DNA from 2 places in the Pseudomonas sp. WOUb67 genome. Region 2 is predicted to be linked to the other one. Evidence: riboswitches for the same ligand, from Rfam matches in the RefSeq annotation. Region 2 holds a riboswitch; the other holds the start of a gene.
The links. Region 2 has a riboswitch for thiamine pyrophosphate ahead of ABOC32_RS18070 (TenA family protein). Riboswitches for the same ligand answer to the same signal wherever they lie in the genome.
Positions count from the first base shown of each region.

Region 1: linked by a shared signal. The riboswitch ahead of thiC (phosphomethylpyrimidine synthase ThiC) and the one ahead of ABOC32_RS18070 (TenA family protein) in region 2 are both predicted to bind thiamine pyrophosphate.

Region 1 is NZ_CP170112.1:1,240,568-1,255,660, forward strand. It holds gene ABOC32_RS05495 (DMT family transporter) at 151-483, opposite strand; gene ABOC32_RS05500 (LysR family transcriptional regulator) at 571-1,461, shown strand; gene waaA (lipid IV(A) 3-deoxy-D-manno-octulosonic acid transferase) at 1,473-2,744, shown strand; gene ABOC32_RS05510 (TolC family outer membrane protein) at 2,897-4,330, opposite strand; TPP riboswitch at 4,491-4,597, shown strand; gene thiC (phosphomethylpyrimidine synthase ThiC) at 4,753-6,633, shown strand; gene cytX (putative hydroxymethylpyrimidine transporter CytX) at 6,798-8,081, shown strand; gene ABOC32_RS05525 (RsiV family protein) at 8,050-8,796, opposite strand; gene ABOC32_RS05530 (NUDIX domain-containing protein) at 8,982-9,599, shown strand; gene ABOC32_RS05535 (DUF1249 domain-containing protein) at 9,590-10,042, shown strand; gene cpdA (3',5'-cyclic-AMP phosphodiesterase) at 10,044-10,841, shown strand; gene ABOC32_RS05545 (YqiA/YcfP family alpha/beta fold hydrolase) at 11,110-11,718, shown strand; gene parE (DNA topoisomerase IV subunit B) at 11,754-13,658, shown strand; gene ABOC32_RS05555 (esterase-like activity of phytase family protein) at 13,655-14,641, shown strand; gene ABOC32_RS05560 (retropepsin-like aspartic protease family protein) at 14,638-15,093, shown strand, end outside.
Region 2 is NZ_CP170112.1:3,998,582-4,013,674, forward strand. It holds gene ABOC32_RS18030 (sensor domain-containing diguanylate cyclase) at 1-682, opposite strand, end outside; gene ABOC32_RS18035 (DUF4142 domain-containing protein) at 835-1,335, shown strand; gene ABOC32_RS18040 (hypothetical protein) at 1,344-1,595, shown strand; gene ABOC32_RS18045 (DNA-binding protein) at 1,725-2,723, opposite strand; gene codA (cytosine deaminase) at 2,953-4,194, opposite strand; gene ABOC32_RS18055 (PucR family transcriptional regulator) at 4,199-5,416, opposite strand; gene codB (cytosine permease) at 5,413-6,678, opposite strand; gene tenA (thiaminase II) at 7,065-7,727, opposite strand; gene ABOC32_RS18070 (TenA family protein) at 7,724-8,371, opposite strand; TPP riboswitch at 8,450-8,564, opposite strand; gene ABOC32_RS18075 (Ig-like domain-containing protein) at 8,816-12,211, shown strand; gene ABOC32_RS18080 (SCO family protein) at 12,273-13,256, shown strand; gene ABOC32_RS18085 (putative bifunctional diguanylate cyclase/phosphodiesterase) at 13,338-15,093, shown strand, end outside.

The DNA of each region.
Region 1 (15,093 bases), 2.8 Mb from region 2:
CAAGTATACAGGGTCGGGCTCGAGGGGGCTGCTTTGCAGCCCATTCGCGGCACAAGGCCGCTCCTACAATGATCGCGCAATCCCCGACATACGCGGTCCCTGTAGGAGCGGCCTTGTGCCGCGAATGGGCCGCAAAGCGGCCCCGGAAATTCAATGCCCGGCTGTCTTGGAAAACAGCTGGATCACCACCACCCCACCGACGATCATGGCCATGCCGAGCATCGCCGGCACATCCAGCTTCTGCCCGTAGATCACCAGCGCCGCCACACTGATCAGCACAATCCCCAGCCCCGACCAGATGGCATAGGCGATCCCCACTGGAATGCTGCGCACCACCAGGGTCAGCATCCAGAACGCAATGCCGTAGCCGACCACCATCAACAGCAGTGGCAACGGCGTGCTCAGGCCTTTCACCGCTTTCATGGAAGCAGTGGCGATGACTTCGGCGCAGATGGCGATGGCGAGATAGGTATAGGCATTCATGGCGGGATCCTCTGGTGACTGGTCGGGCATTCTAGACCTTGCCCAGATGCGGTAAAGTCATTACCTATCAGATATGGGGATAGGTTGATGGCTGAGCAATGGAACCTGGAGCAGCTGCGAATTTTTCTGCGCGTCGCCGAATTACGCTCGTTTTCTGCTGTTGCCCGCGAACAACGCAAGGCCCAATCGGCCATCAGCAATGCCATCGCCCTGCTGGAAGCAGACCTGGGTGTCACGTTGTTCGAGCGCAGCAGCGGGCGGCAACCGAAGCTGACCGAAAATGGCAGCGCGTTGCTGGAAGATGCCCGCGAGCTGTTGCGCCAGTGCGAACACCTGGATGGCCGTGCCCTGGCCCTGATGCGCGGGCAGGAAGCCTTGCTGCGGGTTGCCCAGGACGAAGCCATGCCTTACCAGCCGGTGATCGACAGCCTCGACGAACTGGCCAGCCGCTACCCGTTCCTGGAGGTGCAACTGGCCAGCGGTGCCCAGGGCGACGTGGCGCGCAAGCTGGTGGAGCGGCGTGCCGACCTGGGCCTGTTCTTCCACCACGAAAGCATCCCGGCATCGCTGGAGCGGCGGGCGCTGGGCAGTGTGGAGATGGTCACGGTCTGCGCGGTCGGCCACCCGCTGGCGGGCGAAGGCCGGGTCACCCGCCAGCAACTGGCGCGCCACCGTCAATTGCTCATCACCCCACAGCAAAGCGGTTACCCCGGTGGGGAAGCGATCAGCCCGCAGGTATGGCGTGCCGACAGCTTCTACGCCATGGCTGAACTGCTGATGCGCGGCCTGGGCTGGGCCTGGTTGCCGCGGCACGTGGTGCAGTACCCGACCTACCAGGCGCACATGGTCGAGCTTGATAGCGAATGGCGGCCACCGGCGCTGGTGGCGGAACTGGCCTGGCGCCGTGATGCGCCGCTGGGGCCGGCCGCGCAGTGGCTGGCCGAGCGCTTTGCGGTGCACCTGCGCGCGATCGGGTAAACTCCGGCGCCATGAACAGAACACTCTATACCTTGCTGTTTCACCTGGGCCTGCCGCTGGTTGCGCTGCGCCTGTACCTGCGCGCGCGCAAGTCGCCTGCCTATGGGCAACGCATCGGCGAGCGTTTTGCCTTCAAACTGCCGGCCATGCGCCGGGGCGGTATCTGGGTGCACGCAGTGTCGGTGGGCGAGAGCATTGCAGCGGCGCCCATGGTGCGTGCCTTGCTCAAGGCCTACCCTGAATTGCCGATCACGCTTACCTGCATGACGCCGACCGGTTCCGAGCGTATTCGCGCCATGTTCGCCGACGAACCGCGTGTGCAGCATTGCTACCTGCCCTACGACCTGCCGTGGACGGCCGGGCGATTTCTTGACCATGTGCAGCCAAAGCTGGGCATCATCATGGAAACCGAGCTATGGCCCAACCACATCCACCAGTGCGCCAAACGCGGCATTCCGGTGGCGCTGGCCAACGCGCGATTGTCCGAGCGTTCGGCACGCGGCTACGGGCGCTTTGCCAAGCTGACTCGGCCGATGCTGGCGGAAATGAACCTGATCGCCGTGCAGACCGAAACCGAGGCGCAACGCTTCCGTGACCTGGGCGCGCGGCTGGAGTGTGTAAAGGTTACCGGTTCGATCAAGTTCGACCTGAAGATTGATGAGCAACTGCTGCCGCGTGCCAGGGCGTTGCGTGAGCAGTGGGGGGCACAGCAGCGCCCGGTGTGGATTGCCGCCAGTACCCATGACGGTGAGGATGCACTGATTCTGCAGGCGCACCGGCAGTTGTTGCAGGTGCATGGCGATGCCTTGCTGATCCTGGTGCCGCGCCATCCCGAGCGCTTCAACGCTGTGCATGCGCTGTGCAGCGAGCAATTCACCACTGTGCGCCGTTCTGCCGGTACGCCGGTCGAGGCGCAAACCCGCGTGTTGCTGGGCGATACCATGGGTGAGCTGCTGTTCCTGTATGCCCTGGCCGACATTGCCTTCGTCGGTGGCAGCCTGGTGCCGACCGGTGGCCACAACCCGTTGGAGCCGGCAGCGCTGGCTTTGCCGGTGCTCATGGGGCCGCATGTGTTCAATTTCCTTGAAATCAGCGCGATGTTGCGTGAGGCAGGGGCGCTGCAGCTGGTGGACGATGCCGACGGGCTGGCCGGGGAAGTGCGGCGGCTGGTCGAGTTGCCGCAGGATGCGCAGCGCATGGGCGAGGCGGGCAGGGCGGTGATGCGGGCCAATCAAGGCGCGTTGCAGCGCTTGCTCGATGGACTGGGCGCGCTCATTCGCTGATTTTTGCACTGGATTTCCTGGCCTCATCGCCGGCAAGCCAGCTCCCACAGGTACTGCACAAGGCTTAAAGCCAGTGGAGAACTTGTGGGAGCTGGCTTGCCGGCGATGAGGCCAGAAAAGATAACCCAGCTGGTAAAAGAATCACCCTTGTCTCACGGGCGGCGCTCGAAGTTCTTGGCCGCTGCCGCAGCCAGGTCTGGCGGCAGGAAGTCCTTGTCCGGGTTGTAGTCCGGTTTCAGGTAACGCTTGAGGTCCTGCAGGTCTTGCGGGCTCAGGGTGCCGGCCGCCTGCTTCAGGCTCAGGTTGTCGAGGATGTAGTCATAGCGGCTGTTGTTGTAATCCCTCACCGAGGTGTACAGCTGGCGCTGGGCATCGAGCACGTCGACGATGTTGCGGGTACCCACCTGGTAGCCGATTTCGGTGGCTTCCAGCGCACTCTGGTTGGAGATGATCGACTGCTTGCGTGCTTGCACCTGTTCCACGTCGGTGTTCACCGCGCGGTGCAGGTTACGGGTGTTTTCCACCACCTGGCGGCGCAGGCTTTCACGTTGCTGCTCGCTCTGGCTCAGCCGCTGATAGGCCTCGCGGACCTGCGAGCTGGTCAGGCCACCGCTGTAGATCGGGATGTTCAGTTGCAGGCCAACGCTGGTCTGTTCGACGTCGCCGCTGTAGCGCACGCCCAGTTGCGAAGGGTTGGTAAAGCCGAGGTTGTCGTTGTCACCCTTCTGGTACTTGGCCACTGCATCCAGGGTCGGCGCATGGCCGGCCTTGCGCTGGCGCAGGGTTTCTTCGGCGGCGGAAACCGCATAGTTGGTGGCCAGCAGGTTGAGGTTCTGGCGCCCGGCGGTTTCGACCCAGGCCTTGGCGTCGTTTGGCGTCGGTACCTGCACCGGTAGGGTATGCACCACGCCTTGAATCGAGGTGTATTCACGATTTGTCAAGGTGACCAGCGCTTCAAAGGCATCCTGCACCTGGCGCTCGGCGATGATCCGGTTGGCCCGGGCAGTGTCGTAGCTGGCCTGGGATTGCAGCACATCGGTCTTGTCCGACAGGCCCACATCGAACCGTTCGTTGGACTGGTCCAGCTGGCGCTTGAACGCGGCTTCCTCGGCCTTGGTGGCGGCCAGGTTGTCTTGCGCGCGCAGCACGGCAAAGTAGTTTTGTGCGGTTTGCAGGATCAGGTTCTGTTCAGTGGCCGACAGCTCCAGCGCGGCCTGCTCGTTGACTGCCTCAGCTGCCTGCAGCTGGAACCAGCGATCAGCGCGGAAGATCGGCTGGGCCAGGGTCGCGCTCCATGAGTTGCCGCTGCGGTTGGAGGTAATGGATGGCTCATCCAGCTTGGTGCGGGTGTTCAGCATCTCGGCATCGGCTGACAGGTTTGGCAGCAACCCGGCGCGGGCCTGCGGCACCACTTCGCGGCGGGCGCCATAATCGGCGCGTGCCGCAGCCAGGTCGGCGTTGTTGTCTACTGCTTCCTGGTAGACGCTCACGAGGTCGGTTTTGACTGTAGTGGGCATGTCCGCTGCCCAGACCACTCCGTTGGACGCACAAGACACGGCTATCGCCAGTGAGAGTTTGCGCAGCATAGAGGCAATCCTTGTACGAAATTTAATTACTGAACTGTTGAGTATCGAGCGATGGGCCAGTGTAGTGCGATGCGCCCCTGGCAACAATCGCCCGGTGTGCCTTTCATCAACCGCGCATTTACCCGCTTGGCTTTGCCGACCACTCCAGTCTAGACTGCGCATGTTCTTGTCGGGGTGCCTTGAAGCAAAGGCTGAGATCGCAGAGGTGCGGATCCCGTTGAACCTGATCAGGTTAGCGCCTGCGTAGGGAACAAGATTGCTCGCCTTCCCGGGGAGCCTCTTGTGCCAGGTCCGGGAATGTCGCAGCTGCATGCAGCTTCAGGCACCCCCATATCCGGCACTGCACCCGTCCATGGGTGCGTCCGCGCTTTTCAGGTTCTCCCCGACATTCCACTGCTAGGAAGCCGTCTGGAGAGCCTGTGATGACCAAACAAGAAAAAGCGATCAACCTCAGCGAATCGGCACAAGTCGATCAGCAGTCCGTGCAACCGTTCCCGCGCTCGCGCAAGATCTATGTCGAAGGCTCGCGCCCGGACATCCGCGTGCCCATGCGTGAAATCAGCCTGGACGATACCCCGACCGATTTTGGCGGCGAAACCAACGCGCCGGTACTGGTCTACGACACGTCCGGCCCGTACACCGACCCCAACGTGATCATCGATGTGCGCAAGGGCCTGGCCGACGTGCGTTCGGCCTGGATCGACGCCCGCGGTGACACCGAGCGCCTGGGCGGGCTCAGCTCCGACTTCGGCCAGCAGCGCCTGAACGACGCCGAACTGGCCAAGCTGCGTTTTGCCCACGTGCGCAACCCGCGCCGTGCCAAGGCTGGCGCCAACGTCTCGCAGATGCACTATGCCCGCCAGGGCATCATCACCGCCGAGATGGAATACGTTGCCATCCGCGAAAACATGAAGCTGCAAGAGGCCCGCGCCGCTGGCCTGCTTGATGAGCAGCACGCCGGCCACAGCTTCGGTGCCAACATCCCGAAAGAAATCACCCCTGAATTCGTCCGCCAGGAAATCGCCCGTGGCCGCGCGATCATTCCCGCCAACATCAACCACCCGGAAGTGGAGCCGATGATCATCGGCCGCAACTTCCTGGTGAAGATCAACGGCAACATCGGCAACAGCGCGCTGGGTTCCTCGATCGAGGAAGAAGTGGCCAAGCTGACCTGGGGCATCCGCTGGGGTTCGGACACGGTCATGGACCTGTCCACCGGCAAGCACATTCACGAAACCCGCGAGTGGATCATCCGCAACTCGCCGGTGCCGATCGGTACCGTGCCGATCTACCAGGCCCTGGAAAAGGTCAACGGCGTGGCCGAAGACCTGACCTGGGAGCTGTTCCGCGACACCCTGATCGAACAGGCCGAGCAGGGCGTGGACTATTTCACCATCCACGCCGGTGTGCTGCTGCGCTATGTGCCGCTGACTGCCAAGCGCGTCACCGGTATCGTCAGCCGCGGTGGCTCGATCATGGCCAAGTGGTGCCTGGCGCACCACAAGGAAAACTTCCTGTACACGCACTTCGACGAGATCTGCGAAATCATGAAGGCCTACGACGTCAGCTTCTCGCTGGGTGACGGCCTGCGCCCTGGCTCGATTGCCGATGCCAACGACGCCGCGCAGTTCGGCGAGCTGGAAACCCTTGGCGAGCTGACCAAGATCGCCTGGAAGCACGACGTGCAGTGCATGATCGAAGGCCCGGGTCACGTGCCGATGCAGTTGATCAAGGAGAACATGGACAAGCAGCTGGAGTGCTGCGACGAGGCGCCGTTCTACACCCTCGGCCCGCTGACCACCGACATTGCGCCGGGTTACGACCACATCACCTCGGGCATTGGTGCGGCGATGATCGGCTGGTTCGGTTGCGCCATGCTCTGCTACGTCACGCCCAAGGAGCACCTGGGCCTGCCGAACAAGGACGACGTGAAAACCGGCATCATCACCTACAAGATCGCCGCGCACGCGGCCGACCTTGCCAAGGGCCACCCGGGCGCGCAGATTCGCGACAACGCCCTGTCCAAGGCGCGTTTCGAGTTCCGCTGGGAAGACCAGTTCAACCTCGGCCTGGACCCGGACACCGCCCGTGCCTTCCACGACGAGACCCTGCCGAAGGAATCGGCCAAGGTCGCGCACTTCTGCTCGATGTGCGGGCCGAAGTTCTGCTCGATGAAGATCACCCAGGAAGTGCGTGAATACGCCGCCAGGATCGAGACCGTGGACGTAGCGGTCGAGCAAGGCATGCGCGAGCAGGCCGAGCGGTTCCGCCAGGAAGGCAGCCAGCTGTACCAGAAAGTGTAACTGACCTTACACCTGCATTGATCCGGCTGGCCCTTTCGCGGGTAAACCCGCTCCCACAGGTTCCCCACTGCCTTCAGCATTGTGCGGTCCCTGTGGGAGCGGGTTTACCCGCGAAAGGGCCGGCCGATTCAGCGCAAATCTCAAACCTTTCGGCGATCATAACAATGACCACCCCCAGCCAATTCTCCCCCGACCACCCGGTCCCCACCCACCAGCGCATCTTCGGCGCCCGCGACCTGTTCTCGCTGTGGTTCTCCCTCGGCATCGGCCTGATGGTGCTGCAAGTCGGCGCCATGCTCGCCCCAGGCCTGGGCCTTGCCGGCGCGGTGCTGGCCATTGCCCTGGGCACCGGCGTGGGTGTGCTGTTGCTGGGCGCCGCCGGTGTCATCGGCAGCGACACCGGCCTGTCCGCCATGGGCACCCTGAAACTCAGCCTGGGCGGCCATGGCGCGCGCTTGCCGGCTGTGCTCAACCTGCTGCAGTTGGTCGGTTGGGGCGCGTTCGAGATCATCGTCATGCGCGATGCCGCCAGCCTGCTGGGTGCGCGAGCGTTCGGCGAGGACAGTGCCTGGAACAGCCCGATGCTCTGGACCCTGTGTTTCGGCGCCCTGGCCACCCTGCTGGCCGTCAGCGGGCCGCTGGCCTTCGTGCGCAAGGTGCTGCGCGCCTGGGGTATCTGGGTGTTGCTGGGCGCTTGCCTGTGGCTGACCTGGAACCTGTTCGCCAAGGCCGACCTGGCTGCACTGTGGGGCCGCGCCGGGGACGGTTCGATGTCGCTGGCCGTGGGCTTCGACATCGTCATCGCCATGCCGCTGTCCTGGCTGCCACTGATCGCCGACTACTCGCGCTTCGCCCGCAATGGCAAGCATGTATTCGGCGGCACGGTCATTGGCTATTTCATCGGCAACACCTGGCTGATGAGCCTGGGCGTGGCCTACACCCTGGCCTTCGCTGCCAGTGGTGAAGTCAATGCCCTGCTGCTGGCCCTGGCCGGCGCCGGCATGGGTATTCCGTTGCTGTTGATTTTGCTGGACGAGTCGGAAAAGGCCTTTGCCGACATCCACTCGGCAGCGGTTTCCACTGGCGTGCTGTTGCCTGTGAAAGTCGAGCACCTGGCGCTGGCCATCGGCGTGTTGTGCACCCTGATCGCCCTGCTGGCGCCGCTGGCCCAGTACGAGAACTTCCTGCTGCTGATCGGTTCGGTGTTCGCGCCGCTGTTTGGCGTGGTGCTGATGGACCACTACGTGGTTCGTCGCCGCCGCTTGCCGGCACAGGTCGGCGGCTTGCACTGGCAGGCGCTGGTGGCCTGGTTTACAGGGGTGGCGGTCTATCACCTGATCGCCGCGCAGGCACCGGAGCTGGGGGCTACCCTGCCAGCGTTGCTGCTGGCAGGTGTGCTGCATGGTTTACTGAGCCTTAGCCGCGGCCGGGAAACAGTTCAGGCTTGAGGACGCCATTCAGGCGCGGGTAGGGGATCTTCAGTTCCACGTGGCCCATGGAATAGGGCGCGATGGCATAGACCTCGTACTTGACCACGACTGCGCCGTACGTCAGGGCGATGTGCGGCGACTTCTTGAACGGCCAGGTTTTGACGAACTCGGCGTCCTTGTCCATGCCCACGCTCATCAGCCAGGCGCGGTGCGACTCCTCCACGGTTTTCCAGAAGGTGTCCTCCTGGCCTGGCACCAGCATGTCCTGCAGGGTCAGCACCTTGTCCAGCTTGCGCGAATAGTTGATGAAGCCGCGCCCAGGCATGCCGTGGGCGCCACCGCTGTCCAGGTAGCTGGACAACTCGATGATCACCAGCCCGTCATGCTGCTCGCGTACCTTGGCTTGCAGGTAACTGCTGTTACGTTTGTCGGCACTGGCCAGGTATTGCTGTTCGTAGGCCTGCAAGGTGCTTGGCGCGGTGCCATGCTGATTGTCTTCGGTCAGTTGCAGCAGGCGTTTTTCGACGATGCCGTCGAGCGCGGGCAGGGCCGGGAAGTGGACCATGTCGATGTTCACCAGCGGGCAGTCGCTCTCGCTGCAGCCGGGTTTGACATGCTCCCAGGCGTCGCGCTTGACCTCGAGCGGGGTCCGGTAGTTGGGCGTGAACAGGCTCTGGCAGGCGCCCAGAGCGAGTGCCAGCACGGCCACGGAAGTCAGTTTGACAAGTGTCATGATGATCCTTGCAGAACAGGGAAAAGTCGGCCTTTGACCGTCTGCGCGGCCTTCAGTTCGCCACTAAGCTAACAGAGTGAAGACGCGCTGTCCCGAGTGTGCGAACGGTTGCCGGAAAGGGGTGAAACGCGAAAGCGTGCAGAGTAGGATGGCGCGATGCGGTAATTGAGGTAACGAGGATTTCCATGTCAGACACGTTGAATTCGGTGCCCAAGGCGGTCGAGATCGTCAAGCGGGCCAACTGCTTCCAGGGCTTCTACAAGCTCGACAAGGTGCACCTGCGCCACGAGCTGTTTGCTGGTGGCATGGGCCGCGAGATCAGCCGCGAACTGTTTGTGCGCCATGATGCGGTGTGTGTGCTGCCTTACGACCCGTTGCGCGATGAAGTGGTGCTGATCGAGCAGTTCCGCGTCGGCGCACTGGACAAGGTTGCCAACCCTTGGCTGATCGAGATGGTGGCCGGGCTGATCGACAAGGATGAGCAACCCGAGGAAGTCGCCCACCGCGAAGCCGAGGAAGAAGCTGGCCTTGCGTTCAGCGCCCTGTGGCCGATGACCCGCTACTTCCCGTCGCCGGGCGGCAGTGACGAATACGTTCACCTGTTCCTCGGCCGTTGCAGCAGCGAGGGCGCCGGGGGCTTGCATGGCCTGGAAGAAGAGGGCGAAGACATCCGTGTGCGCGTGTGGTCGTTCGAGGATGCCCTGCAGGCGGTGCGCGACGGGCGCATCTGCAACGCGGCGACTATCATCGGCTTGCAATGGCTGGCGCTGAACCGTGACGAAGTACGAGGTATGTGGAAGTGAACTTGCTGCGCGAGCGCTATCGAGTCGACCTGGTCGGGCTGCAGGCTGCCTGCGAGGCCAACTACGCCCGGCTGATGCGCCTGTTGCCCGACATGCGCACCACCCAGAGCTCGCGCCGCATCGGCATGACCCAGGGCGACCAGATGCTCGGCGTGCTGGTGCTGGACGTGGTGTTGGCCTGCCCGTACACCACCACCCTGCATGTGCGCCAGGAGCACAGCCTGCCGTGGCTGCCGGTGCCGCACCTGGAGGTGCAGGTGTACCATGATGCACGCATGGCCGAAGTGGTCAGCGCCGAACACACCCGGCGCCTGCGCAGCATCTACCCGTATCCGAACGAGGCCGGGCATCAGCCGGACGAAAAGGCCCAGCTCAACCTGTTCCTCGGTGAATGGCTGAGCCACTGCCTGGCCTGTGGCCACGAACTGGCAAGCGTTCGTTGACATGCAGCCAGTTCAGACACGCCCTGTACATGTTGTGCAACTGACCGACGCCCATCTTTTCGCCGACCCGGCCGGCAGCATGCTGGGCCTGAATACTCGTGACAGCCTGCGCCATGTGGTGGCCCAGGTGCGGCGGGAGCAACCGCTTGTCGACGTGCTGTTGTGTACCGGCGACCTGTCCCAGGACGCCAGTGTTGCCTCTTATGAAGCGTTCCGTGAGCTGACTGCGCCGTTTGCCGTGCCCACCCGCTGGTTGCCGGGCAACCATGACGAGGCCCGGGTCATGGCCGAAGTGGCCCCGGAGCTGGTGCAGGCGGTGACCGATGTTGGCGCCTGGCGTATCGTCATGCTCAACACCGCGGTGCATGGGGCGACACACGGTCTGCTGGAGGATGACCAGCTGGCCGTGCTGGAAGCCGCCTTGAACGAGGCGGGTGAGCGGCATTGCCTGGTGTGTTTCCACCATCAGCCGGTGGACATCGGGTGCGCCTGGATCGCGCCGATCGGCTTGCGCAATGCCCAGGCCCTGTTCGCTATCGTCGAGGCTTATCCGCAGGTGCGGGCGTTGCTGTGGGGGCATGTGCACCAGGAATGGGATGAGCTGCGCGATGGCCGGCGCCTGCTGGCTACGCCTTCGACCTGCATCCAGTTCGCGCCACGCAGCGAGGACTTCAAGGTGAGCGAAGAGCAGCCGGGGTACCGCTGGCTGCGCCTGCATGCCGACGGGCGGCTGGAAACCGGAGTGGAGCGGGCGGTGGATTTCGATGTGAAGCTCGACTTCGATAGCCCAGGTTATTAGGGCTGGTTATTGCACGCACATCCCTTTGTAGGAGCAGCCTTGTGCTGCGAAGAGGCCCTTCCTGGCACAGACCATCTTTTGTCATGCCGGCCTCTTCGCAGCACAAGGCTGCTCCTACAAAGGCAGTGCATGCCCAGAGGTCGATTCTGGCAATTTGAAGAAATTATTGCGAAACCCGTTGTAATGCGTCAAAACCCGGCGAACGCGCTACACTGCGCGTCCCTGCGCCCGCATCATCAGGCGCGAAGCCACAGATTTCGGGGGCAGCATGTCGGGTTCCATCCTCTATATCCATGGCTTCAACAGCTCGCCGCTTTCAACCAAGGCGCGCCAGCTCGAAGCCGTGATGCAGCAACTGGGCCTGTCGGCCCAGCTACGCGTGCCCGCCATGCATCACCACCCGCGCCAAGCCATCGCCCAGCTCGAAGCGGCCATCGCCGAACTGGGCGCGCCGCTGCTGGTGGGCAGTTCGCTCGGCGGCTACTATGCCACCCATCTGGCCGAGCGCCATGGCCTCAAGGCCCTGTTGGTGAACCCTGCGGTAACGCCGCACAAGCATTTCGACGGGTACCTGGGCACTCAGCGCAACCACTACAGCGGTGAAACCTGGGAATTGACCCACGATCACGTGAAGGCCCTGGCCGAGCTGGAAGTGCCGGCCCCGGTAGATGCCAGCCGCTATCAAGTGTGGCTGCAGACTGCCGATGAAACCCTGGACTATCGCCACGCCGAGCGCTATTACCGTGCATGTGCCCTGCGTATCCAGGCCGGTGGCGACCACAGTTTCCAGGGCTTCGCCGAGCGCCTGCCGGCCCTGCTGGCCTTTGCCGGCATTGCTCGCGGGCAGTATGCGGCGCTCGATTTTTCTGTATTTTGACTTTTTTGCACTCACCAGACTGACGACGAGACCCTATGGCCAATCCCAGCGCTAGCGCCTATAACGCAGACGCCATCGAAGTCCTCTCGGGCCTTGACCCGGTCCGCAAGCGGCCGGGCATGTACACCGATACCAGCCGCCCCAACCACCTGGCCCAGGAAGTCATCGACAACAGTGTCGACGAAGCCCTGGCCGGCCACGCCCGTTCGGTGCAGGTCATCCTGCATGCCGACCACTCGCTGGAAGTCAGCGACGATGGCCGCGGCATGCCGGTGGACATCCACCCGGAAGAGGGCGTATCCGGGGTCGAGCTGATCCTTACCAAGCTGCACGCCGGCGGCAAGTTCTCCAACAAGAACTACCAGTTCTCCGGCGGTTTGCACGGTGTGGGCATCTCGGTGGTCAACGCCCTGTCGACCCAGGTGCGCGTGCGCGTCAAGCGTGACGGCAACGAATACCAGATGACCTTCGCCGATGGCTTCAAGGCCAGCGAGCTGGAAGTGGTCGGCTCGGTCGGCAAGCGCAACACCGGCACCAGCGTGTACTTCAGCCCCGACCCGAAGTACTTCGATTCGCCCAAGTTCTCCATCAGCCGCCTCAAGCATGTGCTCAAGGCCAAGGCCGTGCTGTGCCCGGGCCTGTTGGTCAGCTTCGAAGACAAGGCCAGCGGCGAGAAGGTCGAGTGGCACTATGAAGACGGCCTGCGTTCCTACCTGGTCGATGCGGTCAGCGAGTTCCAGCGCCTGCCTGACGAGCCGTTCTGCGGCAGCCTGGCGGGCAACAAGGAAGCCGCAGACTGGGCCTTGCTGTGGTTGCCAGAAGGTGGCGACAGCGTCCAGGAAAGCTACGTCAACCTGATCCCCACCGCTCAGGGCGGCACCCATGTCAACGGCCTGCGTCAGGGCCTGCTGGATGCCATGCGCGAGTTCTGCGAGTTCCGCAGCCTGCTACCGCGTGGCGTGAAGCTGGCGCCGGAGGACGTGTGGGAGCGCATTTCTTTCGTACTGTCGATGAAAATGCAGGAGCCGCAGTTCTCCGGCCAGACCAAAGAGCGCCTGTCCTCGCGTGAGGCGGCTGCCTTCGTCTCCGGCGTGGTCAAGGACGCATTCAGCTTGTGGCTCAACGCCCACCCCGAGCTGGGCATGCAACTGGCCGAGCTGGCCATCAGCAACGCCGGGCGCCGCCTCAAGGCCAGCAAGAAGGTCGAGCGCAAGCGCATCACCCAGGGCCCGGCACTGCCTGGCAAGCTGGCCGATTGCGCCGGCCAGGACCCGATGCGGGCCGAACTGTTCCTGGTCGAGGGGGACTCGGCAGGTGGCTCGGCCAAGCAGGCACGGGACAAGGAGTTCCAGGCGATCCTGCCGCTGCGCGGCAAGATCCTCAACACCTGGGAAGTGGACGGTGGCGAAGTCCTGGCCAGCCAGGAAGTGCACAACATCGCCGTGGCCATCGGCGTCGACCCGGGTGCCACAGACCTGGCGCAGCTGCGCTACGGTAAAGTCTGCATCCTCGCCGACGCCGACTCCGACGGCCTGCACATTGCCACGCTGCTGTGCGCGCTGTTCGTCCAGCACTTCCGGGCGCTGGTCGAGGCCGGGCATGTGTACGTGGCCATGCCGCCGCTGTACCGCATCGACCTGGGCAAGGAAATCTACTACGCCCTCGACGAAGCCGAGCGTGACGGCATCCTCGACCGGCTGGTGGCCGAGAAGAAGCGCGGCAAGCCGCAGGTCACCCGCTTCAAGGGCCTGGGCGAGATGAACCCGCCACAGCTGCGTGAAACCACCATGGACCCGAACACCCGGCGCCTGGTGCAACTGACCCTGGACGACGTTGAGGCCACCTGCGAGCTGATGGACAAGCTGCTGGCCAAGAAGCGCGCCGGTGACCGCAAGAGCTGGCTGGAGACCAAAGGCAACCTGGCAGAGGTCATGGTTTGATTCGGCAAGTACTTGCCGTTTGCCTAGCGCTGGTTGCCCTGCCTGCCCTGGCGGGTAACTGGCCGGAGCTGAAGCTCAGTGCCGAGCACCCGATCGACGGCATGCGCGGTGGCAACCTGTCTGGCCTGGTGGAATGCCGGGGCGGGCTGTGGGGCGTGTCCGACCGTGACGACGACCGCATCTACCGCTTCGACCAGCAGAACCCGACCTGGCGCGCGCAACCGCTCACCTTTACCCCGCCAACGCCGCCGGAAAGTGGCCTGCCATGGGGGCTGAAGTCGCGCAATTGGGCGGCGTCGTACATTCGCGGGGGCGAGCTGGATTTCGAAGGCATCACCTGTGACCAGGCGGGTAACCTGTACCTGGCCAGCGAAGCCCATGCCGCTGTGTTGCAGTTGCCGGTGGAAGGCGAGCCGGACTGGTTGAAGATCGACCCGGCCATGGTGCGCCAGGCCCGTGCCAGCGGCATGCTGCTGAACTTCAATGCCCTGTTCGAAGGCCTGGCGATCAACCCGGCGGGCGACCGCCTGTGGCTGGCCGCCGAACGCGAGCGCCGTGGCCTGGTGGCCATCGAGCGCCAGCAATCGGTGTGGACTTGCGGACGCAGCTGCGTGCTGCTGAGCGAGGCCGGGGTCGAGATGCAGCCGGCGCAAATGCCCAATGCCCGGGCACTGTCGCGCGATTTTGCCGACCTGGCCTGGTTCGAAGGCAAGCTGTTCACCCTCGAACGCAATGCCTACCGGGTCTGCCGGCGTGATACCGACAGCGGCAAGGTCGAGCGCTGCTGGTCGTTTGCTGCCGACGCCCTGGTCGAGGCGCGCCGTTACCCGCAACCGTTCGGCCTGGCCGAAGCGCTTGTGATCGATGCCAAGGGCGCCTGGATCGGCCTGGACAACAACAACGGTGCCCGTGCCGATGGCGAGACACGCCCGATCGTCTGGCGCTTTGATGCACCGGAAGGTGGCTGGAGCGCCAAGCCATGAGCCAGGCCCCGGGCAAGCGGGCGGGCAGGGTGCTGATGGTCCTCGCCTGGGCGGCGGCGATGTTCCTTGCCACGCGCTTTTTCGGCCAGTGGGAAGACAGCAAGCGCAACCCCAATGCCCAGGTGCAATCCGAACACGGCGAGGGTTTTGTCGAAGTGCGCCTGCTGGGCAACGGCCAGGGCCACTTCGTGGTGGATGGCGCCATCAACGGCCAGCCGGTGCATTTCATGCTCGACACCGGTGCCACCGATGTGGCGATCCCCGAGGCGTTGGCCCGTGAGCTGAGCCTTGAGCGCGGCAGCCCGGTGCTGCTCAGCACTGCCAATGGCCGCGCTGAAGGCTACCGCACGCGCCTGGCCAGCCTGCAACTGGGCGACATCCGCCTGCAGGACGTGCGCGCCACCGTGGTGCCGGGCCTGGACGGGCCCACCGTACTGCTGGGCATGAGTGCC
Region 2 (15,093 bases):
GGATGGTGCCGTCACGCTTGGCCAGCACCAGTGCGCCGCGCTCGTCGATCTTGAAGTCGCCGTAGTAACGCACGAACCACTCCACTTTGATGGTGCCCAGCAGTACGCCGGCGAAGCTGCCATCGGCATACTCCAGGCGCCTGGATATGGGAATGATCAGGTCGCCGGTAGAGCGGCTGCGTACCACCGAACCGATATGCACACCCCGGTCGGTGTGGTTGCGATGGTAGGTAAAGTAGTCGCGGTCGGCGTTATTGGCGTTGGGCGGGATTGCCGCCTGATCAGTGACAATCCAGCTTCCGTCCGGGCCGTAGACGAACAGCCCGTGCAACTGCGGCATGATGCTTTTCTGTTGCGCCAGCAAGGCATGCAGGCGCGGCCGGTCGATGTGATCAAAACCGTCCCCTTCCAGGCGCTCGGCCAGGGTTGCGGTAATGGCGTCGACCTGGCGGATCGAATCCTCGGCATGCTCCGCCGTGGCCCGCACCAGGTTGCTGACCATGTTCTCGGCATTGGCGTAGACGTTTCGGTAATCTCGCCAAATGCGCCAGCCTTCCACCAGGACAAACGCCAGCATCACCACCACCATGAACGCCAGTACCAGGCGGAAAAGCGCGACGGCGCGGCCCTCGCCCGTTACCGCGATAAGCCCGTCGTCATCGTGTTTCCTGGCTGCGCACATTGAAGTCCCTGGCCATACCGCGTTTGCCGGCTTTCACTATAGATCAGTGCCGCACAGTCGAAAACGGCGGCAAAAAAGATTAAACCTTTGCCCCACCCTTACCCTCAACCGTACGCGACACTGAGGTCGCGCCACGGTTTAAGGAGTGGAGCATGAGCAATCTCTTCATAAAGCGCGTTGGTTTCTCCATGGTGTTGGGCCTTGCGTCGGTACATGCACTGGCGGCGAGTTCCGATGATTTCGTCGATGCGGCTACCGAAGCCGGCATTGCCGAAGTGGTCACCGGCAACCTGGCCAAGGAAAAAAGCCAGAATGCTGATATCAAGACATTCGCCCAGCAAATGGTCACTGATCACACCCAGGCCAACCAGAAACTCGGCGACATCGCCCGCAAGCTGGATATTTCCGTTCCGGATGAAGCAGCCATGACCGACAAGGTCAAGAAAATGATCCTGGAATGGCGTGATGAATCATTCGACAGGTCGTACCTCAACAACCAGGTCGACGCCCACGAAAAAGCGGTGGAACTGTTCAAGAAAGAGGCCGCATCGTCTGACAAGGCCGAGCTGAAAGCCTTCGCCAGCGAAACCCTGCCCAAACTCGAGCAGCACCTGGAGCATGCCAAGGCGCTTCAGGCCAAGCACGCCAAGTGAGGTTATAAATGAGCAACGATGCATTGAAGACCGAAGTTCTTACCCGCCTGCTGCATTCGCACCCTGAAGGCCTGGGCAAGGAGGTGCTGGACAACTACCGCGGCGAGAAGGCGGTGGCCGGCGTGCTGAAAACGCTGCAGGAAGCAGGTTTGATTCACGACGGCAGCGTGGTGGTGGGAAGTGACCACCAGATCAGCGTGCACTACCCGATAAAGCTGTCGGCGGCGGGTGTCGAAGCAGCGCGACAAGCCGAATCCTGAGTAATCGCCCTTTGTAGGAGCGGCCTTGTGTCGCGATCGGGCCGCAAAGCGGCCCCAACAATTCAGCCGCTAGAGCAGATGCCGTGGGGCCGCTTTGCGGCCCGGTCGCGACACAAGGCCGCTCCTACACTAACCGCGTTCACTTTCTGCAAATACAGCCAGTTGCGTCCGACACTGCGCCAGGGCCTCATCACGCTCCTTGAGCTGCTCCTCAAAACGCTGCAATTGCCGCGCTTGTTCGGCGCACAGGTCTCGTCTGTCCTCCAGACTCTGCGCCTGCACATCAAGCTGCCGGCGCATTTCCTCGCTGGCGCCCTGAACCTGGGCCAGAATCGTGCGCAGGCCCTGAATCTGCGCTTCGCGCTGCTCCAGCATCTCGTTCTGCGCCCGGCACTCGCTGGCGGCCTGGCGGTGTTCACCCAGCAAACGCTCGTTATCGCGGTGCAGGCGGGTCAGTTCATCCTGTTTGACGATCATGCCCTGCTGCAACTGGCGCACTTCCACCTGCATCTGCTGCAACTGCGCTTCGTGGCGGCGCTGCTCCTGCTCGCGCTGCTCACGGCTGGCATTGCGGTAGTGCTCCAGGGCATCGCGGGCATGGCGGTGCTTGTCTTCCAGCGACTTGACCTGTTCGTCCTTGTCAGCCAGGCGCACCTGCATCTCGCCCAGTGACTGGTTGAGGCTGGCACTGCGCAGCTGTTCGGCCTGCAGAGTGCTTTGTGTGGACAGCAGCTTTTCTGTCTCGGCGGCCAATGCCGCTGCATCGATCTTGTGTTGCTGGTGCGCTGCAGCCAGCGCCTGCTGGGCAATCTCCAGCTGCGCTTCAAGCGTTTCCCGCTGTTGAGTGAAGGTGCTTTCGGCCTGCTCGATCGTCAGGTCGGCCTCGTCCTGCAATTGGGTTGCCAGTTGCCCGACCAGGCGGCTCAGCACATCGCTCAGCGCGGCGCCGCCTTCGGAAGCCACCGGCTGCTGGCCGTTCAACTCCTTCAGGTAGCGGTGAATCGTGGTCTTGGAGCCGGTATTACCCAGCTCGATACGTATGGCATCGATGCTGGGGTTCTCGCCCCGGGCAATCAGCGCCTGACGCGCCTGCTGCACTACCACCTTGTTGATACCGCCCCGGGCCATGCTTGCTCCTACGATTTTGTACTGTGTTATGTAACATGTAATTACGTACTAATTATGGCGATATCCAATCACGCCTGCAAACACTTCCTCACATGGAATAATCACGGCTTATCGCATGTTATAGGGTGAAATTGCCCAGACAGAGGCGAGTAGCTGTACGACATAAAGCAAAACGCCCCGCCAGGCCCAAGGCCGACGGGGCGTTTCAAGTAGGAGCGTGACGTGAGGGTCAGAGCGCGCGCTTAACCTGCGCCGGCGTACGCTGCATCAGCACCTTGCCATTGCGTACCGACACCAGTGCATGCCCCTGGGTACGGACCATTTCGTAATCGTCAGGTGCCGACAACAGCAACAGGTTCGCCGGCCGCCCCACCTCGATGCCATAGCGCTCGCCCAGGTTCAGGGTGCGGGCGCTGTTATCGGTGATCAGGTCCAGGCAACGCTGCAGATCTTCGTAGCCGAGCATGTGGCAGATGTGCAGGCCGGCTTCAAGAATGCGCAGGATGTTGCCATTGCCCAGCGGGTACCACGGGTCGACGATGGAGTCCTGGCCAAAGCACACGTTCATCCCCGCACGGTCGATCTCTGCCACACGGGTCACGCCACGGCGTTTGGGGTAGTTGTCGAAGCGCCCTTGCAGGTGAATGCTCTCGGTCGGGCACGACACGAAGTTGATGCCCGACAGTTTGAGCAGGCGGAACAGCTTGTAGCAGTAGGCATTGTCATACGAGCCCATGGCCACGGTATGGCTGGCCGTCACCCGGGCACCCATGCCGCGCACCCGGGCTTCCTCGGCCAGCACTTCCAGGAAGCGTGATTGCGGGTCATCGGTCTCGTCGCAGTGCACGTCCACCAGGCAACCGGTACGTTCGGCCAGGTCCATCAGGAACTTCACCGACGATACGCCCTGGTCGCGGGTGTTCTCGAAATGCGGAATGCCGCCGACCACATCGGCGCCAATCGCCACTGCTTCGGTCATCAGCGCCCGGCCGTTGGCGTACGACTCGATGCCCTCCTGCGGGAAGGCGACAATCTGCAAGTCGACCAGCTCGCGTACTTCATCACGTACCTCGACCATGGCCTTGAGTGCGGTGAGTTTCGGGTCGGTCACATCGACGTGGGTGCGCACATGCTGGATGCCGTGGTCCACCAGCATGCCGATGGTCCTTTTCGCGCGGGTTTTGATGTCCTCGTGGGTAGTGATTTCCTTGCGCTCGGCCCAGCATTCGATGCCTTCGAACAAGGTGCCGCTCATGTTCCATCGGGGCTCGCCGGCCGTCAGTGTGGCGTCGAGGTGAATATGCGGCTCGACAAAGGGCGCCACCACCAGGTTTTGCCCTGCGTCCAGGTCAGGGGCAGCAACGGGCGCCACCCCCTCGGCCTGGGGCACGATGGCAGCAATGCGCTCGCCGTTCAGTTCGATGCGGAACAGGCCAGGCTTGCCGCGCAGGCGTGCGTTGAGGATGTTCATGCTGTTACTCCTTGCCGTGGGCTTCGCTCATGCGCCATACCAGCATGGCGACCGAAGCATTCATGCGAAAAAGCGGGTCATCGATGGACTGCCCGCTCAGTTGTTCGATGCGCTGGATGCGCTGATTGATGGTGTTGCGGTGCAGCCCCAGGCGCTGCGCAGCCTTGAGCCCGTTGCCGTTTTCCATCAGCAAGGCATCGAGGGTGTGCACCAGGGCATTGGCCTGCTTGCGCCCAGGGGCGATCAAGGGGCCGAGCGTACGGCTGACAAAATCGTCGATCAGCGAGCGATCAACGATGCCTTGCAGCAGGCGCAGCACGCCCAGTTCGCTGAAGTTGCAATAGCCGTTGGCCGGTCGCAGGTGCTGCGCTACGTCCAGGGCCTGACGTGCCTCGGTGAGGGCCTGGCGATAGTGCGCACAATCGTCGGCGAGGCTCGACAAGCCCATGTGCAAACTCAGCTCACCTGTCGCGGCCTGCAACTGCCGGTAAAGTGCTGCCAATGTTTCGGGCAAGTCGTGGGTATCGGCCAGCAATACCACGAACAGATCGCCCGGCAACTGCGCGGTAACGCTGCCTGGTCGTTGGCGGCACCAGGCTTCGAGCTGGTCTTCCAGGGCCTGGCGGGTAGCTTGCCAGGTACGCTCGCCGTGGGCCAGCCCGTGGCGCTCGAACAAGCCATCCACGCCCGCCAGGCGCAAAGCCAGCAAGCGCCGCGGCGCGTCCAGAGCCAGTTGCAAGTGCGTCGCCCGCTGCCGGGCTATCGCCAGGCTCGGGTAGTCGCCAGTGAGCAACTGGCCAAGGATGTCGTGGCGCGAGCGGCGTACCTGGCTCATCTGCACCAACGCCGTGCCAATCAGGTGGGTGACCACCACCATCTTCAGCGCATACGGCTGCTCGATCAGCGGCAGGCCAAGTTGCTCGGCTCGCGCGATGACAGGCGCCGGGACGCTCTGGATAAAGCTGCCGCCGGTGAGGATCACCATGCCGGCGATGCCCACGGCGTCGCCGTCTTCCACCAGGCTCAGCAGGTTGGCCTCGCCCCGTGGGTGGTTGATGCCGGTGACAAACACCAGCTCACCGCCCATTACCCATTCGGCGATGCCTTCGTTTTCCGCCACATATGGCCAGCGCACCCGCCGCTGAAGGTTGCGTGCCCCGGCCAGCACACGCATCTCGTGCAGGCCAGGCAAATGCAGGATCTCGTCCAGCGCCAGGCTCACGGCTCGACACCCGCCTGGCCCGGCGCCCGGCGGCGGGCGCCCAGTTCGAGCATGACGATGTAGCACAGGGCCGAGGCGCCGATACCCACCAGCGGAGCGACCCACGGCGAGGCGTACGCCAGTACCGCGCCCACCGCATAGGCAAATAGCCCAATGAGGTTGTAGCGTGGCAGGCTTGCAGCGCCCAGTGCCGGGTACTGGCCGCGGTGGCGATACCAGAAGTCAGCCATGATCACCCCGCCCACCGGTGGAATGATCGAGCCCAGCAGCACCAGGAACGGGATCAGCATTTCGTACATGCCACCAATCGCCAGCACAATGCCAACCCCGGCCGCCACCAGCGTTGCCGTGCGCCGGCGCTCACTGCGCAACAAATGGCAGGCGGCCGCCGACACGTTGTAGATGGTCGGCCCCTGGATGGTCCACAGGTTCAGGCACAGCATCACCACCGCCGCGAACGACAGGCCCTGCAGCATCATCACCTCGACAATATCGGCCTGCTGGTAAACCATCGCACACCAGGCACCGGCCACCACCATCAGGCCGTTGCCAAGCAGGAATGCCACCACGCTGGCGATCACCGCCACCCGGCCGCTACGCGACAGCCGTGTCCAGTTGGTAGCTTGGGTGGCTCCACTGGCGAAGGTGCCGAACACCATGGTCACCGCTGCCGAAAAGGTCATGGTTTCGTGCGGTACTACGGCGGCCAGGCCGGCAAAGCCACCGGCATCGCGGGTGGCGATGTACATCGACACCAACAGCAGCACGAACATCAATGGCACGGACACGCGCGACAGCACGTCCAGCCCCTTGAAGCCGATGATGGCAGTAATGCTGAAACCCAGCCCGAACAACACCATCAACGGTACGCCGAAACCTTCCGCCAAGCCCAGTAGCTTGACCAGCACGATGGCCACCGTGGCCGTACCCCAGGCGTACCAGCCCAGTTCAGCGAAACCCAGCAGGAAATCCGAAAGCCGGCTACCCGCCTCACCGAAACAGAAGCGCCCCATCAACACGGTATTCAGCCCGCTGCGCGACGCGATGAATGCCAACGCTGCGGCATACATCGCCAGCAGGCTGTTGCCGACGGTGGCCACCCACAACATGTCGACAAAATTGAAGGCCATGCCCAACTTGCCGCCGGCGAACATCGTGCCGGTGAAAAAGGTAAAGCTGAACAGGACCATCGCAATCGGCAGCAGGCCCTTGCGGGCAGACTTCGGGGCTTCGCTGAGGGGAAATTCGCTGGGTGAGCTCATTGCACGGGGCTCCGGGTGGTAGTTGGGAGCTGGAAGAGCAATATGCGGGCCGCTTTTTCGAGGGCCGAAACCCGGAATCAAATCGGGCAGGCAGCCCAGAAGGGAATGTGCACTGTGAACATTAAAGTCGCATTTCAGCGTTATGAAGGTGTGCTGAACGACTTATTTTGAGGCATTCATGCACCAAAGCGGGCTTGGGCTGGGTAGGATTCACCCAGCAAAGCTTGCGCGATTACCAAGGCTACCGCTCACCCTGTAGGAGCAGCCTTGTGCTGCGAAGAGGCCATTAAGGCTAAAGATGATCTTCGCCTGCAATGGCCTCTTCGCAGCACAAGGCTGCTCCTACAGGGCTGTGTTTTCCTTGAGATGCGGGTCAGGTGGGCGGCTTACACCCCGTCCAGGCCCATCTGCCAGAAATCCGCCTCCAGGCTGGACGCCTGGCCGAAAATCCCCACCAACTCGGCAAACCGCTGCTCGGTCATGCTCCGCGCTGCCAGTTCATCCAGGTGCTTGCGCGCTGCCGCCGCCACCCCCTGGTAGCCTTCACCGGCATACTCGCCAATCCACTCGCGGTACGGGTGGTTGCTCAAATCGCCAATCCGCTCGGCCAAGGTCCGGCCGATCTCGGCATAGCCAATCACGCAAGGCGCCAGCGCCACATGCAGCTCCAACAGGTCGCCGGCGGCGCCACAATCCAGCACGTAGCGGGTGTAGGCCACCGTGGCCTGGTGCTCTGGCGCGGCCTCGATGTCCGCCTGGGTCAGCCCCCAGCGCGCGCACAGGCGCACGTGCAGGTCGGTTTCATCCAGGATCGCTGCCAGCCCGGCCTGCGCCGCGCGGATATCTGCCGGTCGACGGCTCTTGTAGGCCGCCAGTGCCCAGGCACGGGCGAACTGGATGAGGAACAGGTAATCCTGTACCAGGTAAGTCCGGAACGCTTCCTCACTCAGCGTGCCCTCGCCCATCTGCCGCACGAAGTCATGGTCTACATAGCTGTGCCACTGTTGCGTGGCAGCGGCCTTGAGGCGCTCGAAGATATCCATGCTCATTTGCCCTCCGGGTAGACGGCATCGAAGAAGGCCAGCTCCAGCGCAACGGTGCGCTGGTAGAAGTCATTTGCCAGTGAGGCTTCCTGCGGGCCGACGCGGTCCAGTTCTGCCTGCAGGAAGGCGACGAAGCTCTGGAATGCCGGGTTGTCGTGCAGGGTGATCCACTCGGCATGGATGAAGTTGTCCGGCATCGGCTTGGGTGCCTTGAGTGCCCAGTCGAGGTAAAGCCCTTCGGCAACATTGAGCACTGCCAGCGCCGCTGCATAGGAGCGGGTCGCTGCCGCTTCACGCATGATCGCCTTGAACCCTGCGGTTGGCACTGTATCGGCGGGTGCGCTGCGTTGTGCGGGGCTCACATCCAGCGCCTCGAAGGCACGCAGGAAGTAAGTGTTCTCATCGCTGGAAATCATCCCGGCAAAGCGGCCGAAGCGCAGGCGCGCCTCGAACGTATCGGCAGTGGCGATGGCCGCGCCCAGCAAGGTCAGGAAACTGTCGAGAAAGCGATGGTCCTGCACCAGGTAGTCGACCATGATCGGGTCCGGCAGGCTGCCGTCGCACAATTGGGTCACGAAACGGTGGCCAACGGCCGCCGACCAGGTCGGCTCGCTCTGGCGGCGCAGGGACTGGCTGAAACGTTCGGTCATGTTGCTGTCCTTGATGAAGGTGACAGCGAGACCTTGGCAGTTGACATGGACGGGCCTCGCAGTGAGGCCGGCAAAAAGGCAGGTTACAAGCCCCATCCCTTCGCCGGCATGATCCGGATCAGGTTCGAAGGGTCACCGCGCTGCTGCTTGCAGCGGTTTCTCAGCCCTTTGCCGGGCTCCCCTTGGTGGCGAACAGGTATACCCCAGCGGGTCGGGGCTGTCACGCCCCAATCCACCCAATCGGTGGGCATTGGGTCACCCGCTTGTGGGGACTTATACCCATTCTTGACGCCCCGTTATTTAGCGCACATCAGGCGCCACAAGGATTTGTTTAACAAAGCATTACTGAAAAAATTGTTGGCACAGCCGTTGCTCGAGGCCTTTTACCGGGCAAAACGCCATTGATGGCTTGAAGCCATACAGCCGCGAGCGAGGCACAAGGCAATGAAAACACCTGCCGTGATCCACCCTACCAGGCACGCATTCCAGCTAACTTCGGTCACTGCGCTGATGGTCAGCCTCGGACTGATCACGGCCATGGCCTCCCCCCTGGACGACAACAGCCAGCCGTCGCCGACCGACCCCTCGGCCTATACTGACCAGCCGGCCGACCCGACCCCGGACTTGCTCAACCTCAACACGCTGCCAGAAGCCAACCAAGGCTCGCTGGAGCTGATCAATGGCGCGTACGGCGACCGCAATACGGTGCGTACCGACAACGTGCTGCCGCCCGCCTTGCAAACCTCGGACAGGTACCCCACCAACGGCAAACCCAGCCCGTTGTTCGGTGCGCAACCCTTCACCCAGCAACTGCTGCTGTTCGAAGAATTCGGGCCAGAAAAGCTTGACCCGAGCACCCCGCCGCCAGAACTGACCTTTCCCGTACCCACCTTGGGCGCGGCTCCTGCACAGGACCCCAATGTGGTGGCGCGCAGCGGGCCAAGTGGCACGGCCCTGGAAGCGTTCCTCAAGCAACCGGGCCTGTACCCGTTCCCGACCCAGTACGCCAACGTGCTGGACCGCAACCCCTGGAAAGCGCAGATCGAGATGTTCCTCAACCGCCAGCCTGTCGGTTCGCCTGCCGAAGGCCGGCCACCAGGAAAAGGCTGGTCGCACCAGCGCTGGAACGAGTTTTACCCGCAGGCGGCCTTCAAGACTGCGCAAGCCGGTGCGCGCATCAACCTTGGCCTGCGCGACCGCAAACAGCTGCACAACTATGCGGTCGGCGAGTTCGCACCCGGCGGCCTGTACTACCAGACCTCCGACATCCCGACCACGCTGGGCACCACTAAAGGCATCGATACCCGCTTCCACCCGAACATGCCCTTGCAGAACCACAAGTCGCTGTGGACATTCGACGGCACCTTCCCGGCCAAGCTGCTGATGGTGCGCTACGGCCAACCGATCCTGATGCGCCATTACAACGCCCTGCCGATCGACCCCTCGGCCAACGGCGGCTTTGGCCTGCATACCATCTCCACCCACGAGCACAACGGCCACTCCCCGGCCGAGAGCGATGGCTTTGCCAATGCCTACTTCTTCCCCGGCCAGTACTACGACTACCGTTGGCCGGTGCAACTGGCCGGGTACGACACCATCAACACCCGTGCCCAGGACCCGCGTGCGGCCTTCCCCTGCGCACCGGGTGAAACCCTGTTCGTCAACGACGGCACGCCGGGCCTTAAAACCTGCCAGAACGGCAGCATCAAGATCCGCGGTGACTGGCGTGAAACCATGAGCACCCACTGGTTCCACGACCACATGATGGATTTCACGGCGCAGAACGTCTACAAGGGCAACGCCGTGATGATGAACTACTACAGCGCCCTGGACCGCGGTAACGAGGCCCTGCAGGACGGCGTCAACTTGCGCTTCCCCAGCGGTTCGGGCATGCCGTGGGGTAACCGTGACTATGACGTCAACCTGATGGTTGCCGACAAGGCCTGGGATGCCAATGGCCAGCTGTGGTTCAACCCGTTCAACACCGACGGCTTCCTCGGTGACCAGATCCTGGTCAACTGGCAGTACCAGCCCAGGCTCAAGGTGCGTGCACGCAGCTACCGCTTCCGCATCCTCAACGGATCGGTATCGCGCTACTTCAAGTTTGCCGTGGTGCGGGAAATTGCCGGCACCAGCGGCGAGTTCAAAGGCCCGTCCGGCTCCAACCTGTCGTATGCCCGGGTGCCGTTCCACATGATCGCCAACGACGGCAACATCATGGAACACGCCGTGCCATTCGACGGCACCCTGGACCTCAACGGCGACGGCAACCTGCAGGACAACAACGGCATCCTGCCGCTGCAAGGCATTGCCGAGCGTTACGACATCATCATCAACTTCGCCAAGAACGGCATCAAGGCGGGCGACAAGCTGTACTTCGTCAACCTGGAGGAGCACCGCACCGGCAAAGGCCCGGAAGGTGCCATTTCGCTGGCCGACGTGTTGTCGGAAAAATACAAGGCGGTGATCAAGCAGACCAGCAAAGGCCCGCAATGGGACAAAGGCGACCCCGCGGTCGGCAAGTTCCTGCAACTGCTGGTGCAGCCCTATACCGGCCAGGACGTGAGCATGGACCCGGTGGCCTATGAGCCCGCCAAGCCAGGCAAGGCCGCTGGGCTGAAAATGCTGCCGCTGACGGTTGACCGCAACTCGACTGCCGACCTGGCCAAGATCAAGGATGCCCGCCACCGCGAGTTCATCTTTGGCCGCTCCGACGGTACCGACACCACCCCCTGGACCATCAAGACCGATGGCGGCTTTGGCTACAGCATGGACCCACGACGCATCAGCGCAGCGCCGCAACTGGCCAACCAGTCCACCGACGGCGGTTTCAGCGGCGACGGCACCCTGGAAGTGTGGAAGATCAAGAACGGCGGCAATGGCTGGAGCCACCCGGTGCACGTGCACTTCGAGGAAGGCGTGATTCTTAGCCGCGACGGCAAGGCCCCGCCAGAATGGGAAAAATGGGCCCGTAAAGACGTGTACCGCATCGGGCCGGATGCCGACTCGTCGGAAGAAGTGGAAATGGCCATCCGCTTCCGCGAGTTCGCCGGTACCTACATGGAGCACTGCCACAACACCCAGCATGAGGACTCGTCGATGCTGCTGCGCTGGGACATTGAGCACCCAGGGCAGTTCCAGGTGATGCCGACCCCGCTGCCAGGATGGGATGGCGTGCAATACATGGCGTCGGTGGGCCTGCCGACCTTCCGCACCAAAGGCCATGACGACAACGACGACCCGGCCAACAAACCACCGGTCGCGGCCAATGACAGTGCAGCCACTACCGCTGGCAAGCCTATCACCCTGAACGTGCTGGCCAACGATAGCGACCCGGACGGCAACGTACCGCTGACCGTGACCGGCCTCAGCCAGCCGGACTCTGGCCAGGGTGCCGTCAGCACCGACGGCACCACGGTGACCTACACCCCACCAGATACAGTCGCTGCGCCGTTCACCGCCAGCTTCAACTATACGGCTCGGGATGCCAAGGGTGCCGAGTCGGTGAATCCGGCCACGGTCAGCATCGCGGTCAGCCCAGCGGCAGCAGTCGACCAGATCCAGGTCACCAGTGCCACGGTGCAGGTGCGCAGTGGCAACCGCTACACCTGGGACGTAGCGGGCACCACTTCGGTGGCTACCGGCAACAGCATTACCGTGACCGCAGCCACCACCGGCGGCCCGCTGAATCTCGGCAATGCCACGCTGACGGCGGCCACTACCGGCGCTCGCTGGAAGTTGTCGGTGACCACCACGGGTACTGGCCCGGCAACGCCGGCGACCATAACCGTGAAGTCAGCGCTGGGGCAGAGCGTCACGGTGCCGATCAGCATCAAGTAATGCGGGCGTGAAACCGGGGCCGCCGTGCGGCCCCTTTTACCCAAATAACGAGGATCGCATCATGCCCGGCTCATGGCGTCTCCTGCTGGTACTCGCGGTATTCGCCGCCAGCATCCCGTACTGGCCACTGCAGCCGAAGCAACCGGTGGCCGAGGAAGCTGCAAGCCCTTGGGGCGCCAACTACTTCCCCAACATTCCCCTGCTCACGCAGGATGGGGAGAAGGTGCAGTTCTTCGACGACCTGATCAAGGACAAGGTGGTCGCCATCAACTTCATCTTCACCGGCTGCACTGACTCCTGCCCGGTGGAAACCGCGCGCCTGCGCCAGGTGCAGAAGATTCTGGGTGACCGGGTCGGCAAGGACATATTCCTCTATTCCATCAGCATCGACCCCTACAACGACACCCCCGCCACCCTCAAGCGCTATGCCGAAAAATTCGGCATCGGCCCTGGCTGGACGCTGCTCACCGGCGAGCCCGACGACATCGAGCAATTGCGCCGTAGCCTGGGGCTGTGGATCGAAGGCCTGGAAAACGGCCGCTCCAAGGACCACAACCTGAGCCTTATCATCGGCAACCAGGCCACCGGCCGCTGGATGAAGGCCTCGCCCTTCGAAAGCCCGTACATCCTCGCGGACCGGCTGGGCAACAGCCTGCACAACTGGAAGCAGGCCAGCGCCATGAGCAACGACTATGCCAAGGCCCCCGAGATACGTTCGCCCAGCAGTGGCGAGCAGATTTTCCGTACGCGTTGCTCGTCCTGCCACACCTTGGGCAACACCGAGCCAGGCCAGCCAGGTATCGGCCCCGACCTGCTGGGCGTAACCCGTCAGCGTGACGCCAACTGGCTGACCCGCTGGTTGAAGGAGCCCGACCAGATGCTGGCCGAGAAAGAACCTCTGGCCATGCTGCTGTATGAACAATACAACCGCCTGGCCATGCCCAACATGCGCCTGGGTGATGCCGAAGTCAGCGCATTGATGAGCTACATAGAGGAAGAAACCGCACGCTTGCAAACACCCGTCGCGAATAGGGGAAACCCTTAAAGGCGATTGGCCAGTAGTCATCAGCCTGTCATCTCCTTGTCGTATTTTTTGAGCATCACCCAGGGTCGGGAACTATCAGCAGTGATACGCCGTTCGCTTTCCTCCGCCAGCCTCCTGCGGCTGCTGATCCTGATGCTGTGCGCAGCCACCCTGGCCTTTCTCTGGGGGCTGCACATCACGCAGAAAGCCGCCGCCCGCCAGGACGCGCTGTCGGCCAAGGCCGCCGAGCACCTGAACCTGGCCAGCATCGTCGGTGAAAGCCTGCGCCAGCTGGTCGACCGCGCCCAGGCTGTGGGCCGGGTCACCCAGGACGACATGAAGGTGCTGCGCCAGGGCAACTTCAGCCTGGCGCGGATACTGGCCGAAGACCCGGTGTTCAAGCGCATGAGCCTGTACGACCGGCAAGGCCGGCTGTTGTCAGCCAGCCATACCGACGAGGCCACCGCACTGCCCGAGGACTGGCTACGCCAGCTGCAACGGCACGTTGCCCGCTATGGCTTCAAGCCCTTTCTGCCCAGCGTGCAGGCGCCTGACCAGGAGGCCACCCTGCCCAACTGGCGCCTGCCCTTTCTGCTGCCGTTGACCGACCTGCCAGGCCGCGAAATCGAAAACATCCTGGTGGTGCAACTGGACATCGGCTACCTGGCGGTGCTGTTTCAGCATATCGACCTGGGCAGCAGCGGGCTGGTGCGCCTGCTGCAGGATGACGGCCTGGAGCGGCTGCGCATAGACACCAGCGGCGTGGTGGTGGCCGGCGATCGGTTGCAGCCCGAACTGCCGGATACCGGCAGCGACGCGGGCATGCTGACCCAATACGCGGCCGGCGACGCGTACCAGAGCCTGTACCGCCATGTGCCAGAGCGCGGGTTCAGTGTCGTGGTCAGCCAGCGCCAGGATGAAATCCTCGCGCCTTCGACCCTGGCCTATTCCCGACAATTCTGGTTGAACCTGAGCATGACGCTGATGATCATTGCCAGCCTGCTGTGGACATTGCGCCTGTTGCGCAAGCGGCAAGAGGCCTTCTGCGCACTGGAACATGCCCAGCAGGTCAACCAGCAGCTTATCGGCCGCCTTGAGGACGAACACCGGCGCAGCAGCCATGCCGCCGCCACCGACCACCTCAGCGGGCTGCACAACCGCCGCCAGTTTGTCGAGGTGGCCGGCCAGGCGCTGACCCGCCAGCGTGGCAAGCGCCGGTTGATGGCGATCCTGTTCATCGACATGGACCGTTTCAAGTCGATCAACGATTCGCTCGGGCACAAGATCGGCGACTTGCTGCTGCAGGCCGTGGCCGGGCGCATCCAGCGTTTGCTGGAGCCCGGTGACGAGGCTTCACGCTTTGGCGGCGACGAATTCGTGGTGCTGCTCGCAGGCGAGCGCAGCGAAGACCAGATCAACGCCTGGGTCCGTGAATTGGTCCAGCGCTTGTCGGCCACTTATGCCCTCGATGGCAAGGAGGTCAACACCAGCCCGAGTGTGGGCGTGAGCATCTGCCCACGCGACGGCCAGGACATCGACAGCCTGATCCGCAGTGCCGATGCCGCAATGTATTCGGCCAAGCAGGCCGGGCGGGCCCAGTACCGCTTCTTCGACCCCTCGCTGAACCTGGCCGACATCCAGGCCTTTACCCTTGAACAGGCGTTCGGCAGCGCCTTGGCCGAGCGCCAGTTCGTGCTGCACTACCAGCCGCAGATCCGCCTCGACACCCAGCAGGTACTGGGCTACGAAGCGCTGGTGCGCTGGGACCACCCCGAATTCGGCCTACTGTACCCGGACCGCTTCATCGACCTGGCAGAGCGCAGCGGCTTTATTGTCGACCTGGGCTGGGAGGTGTTGC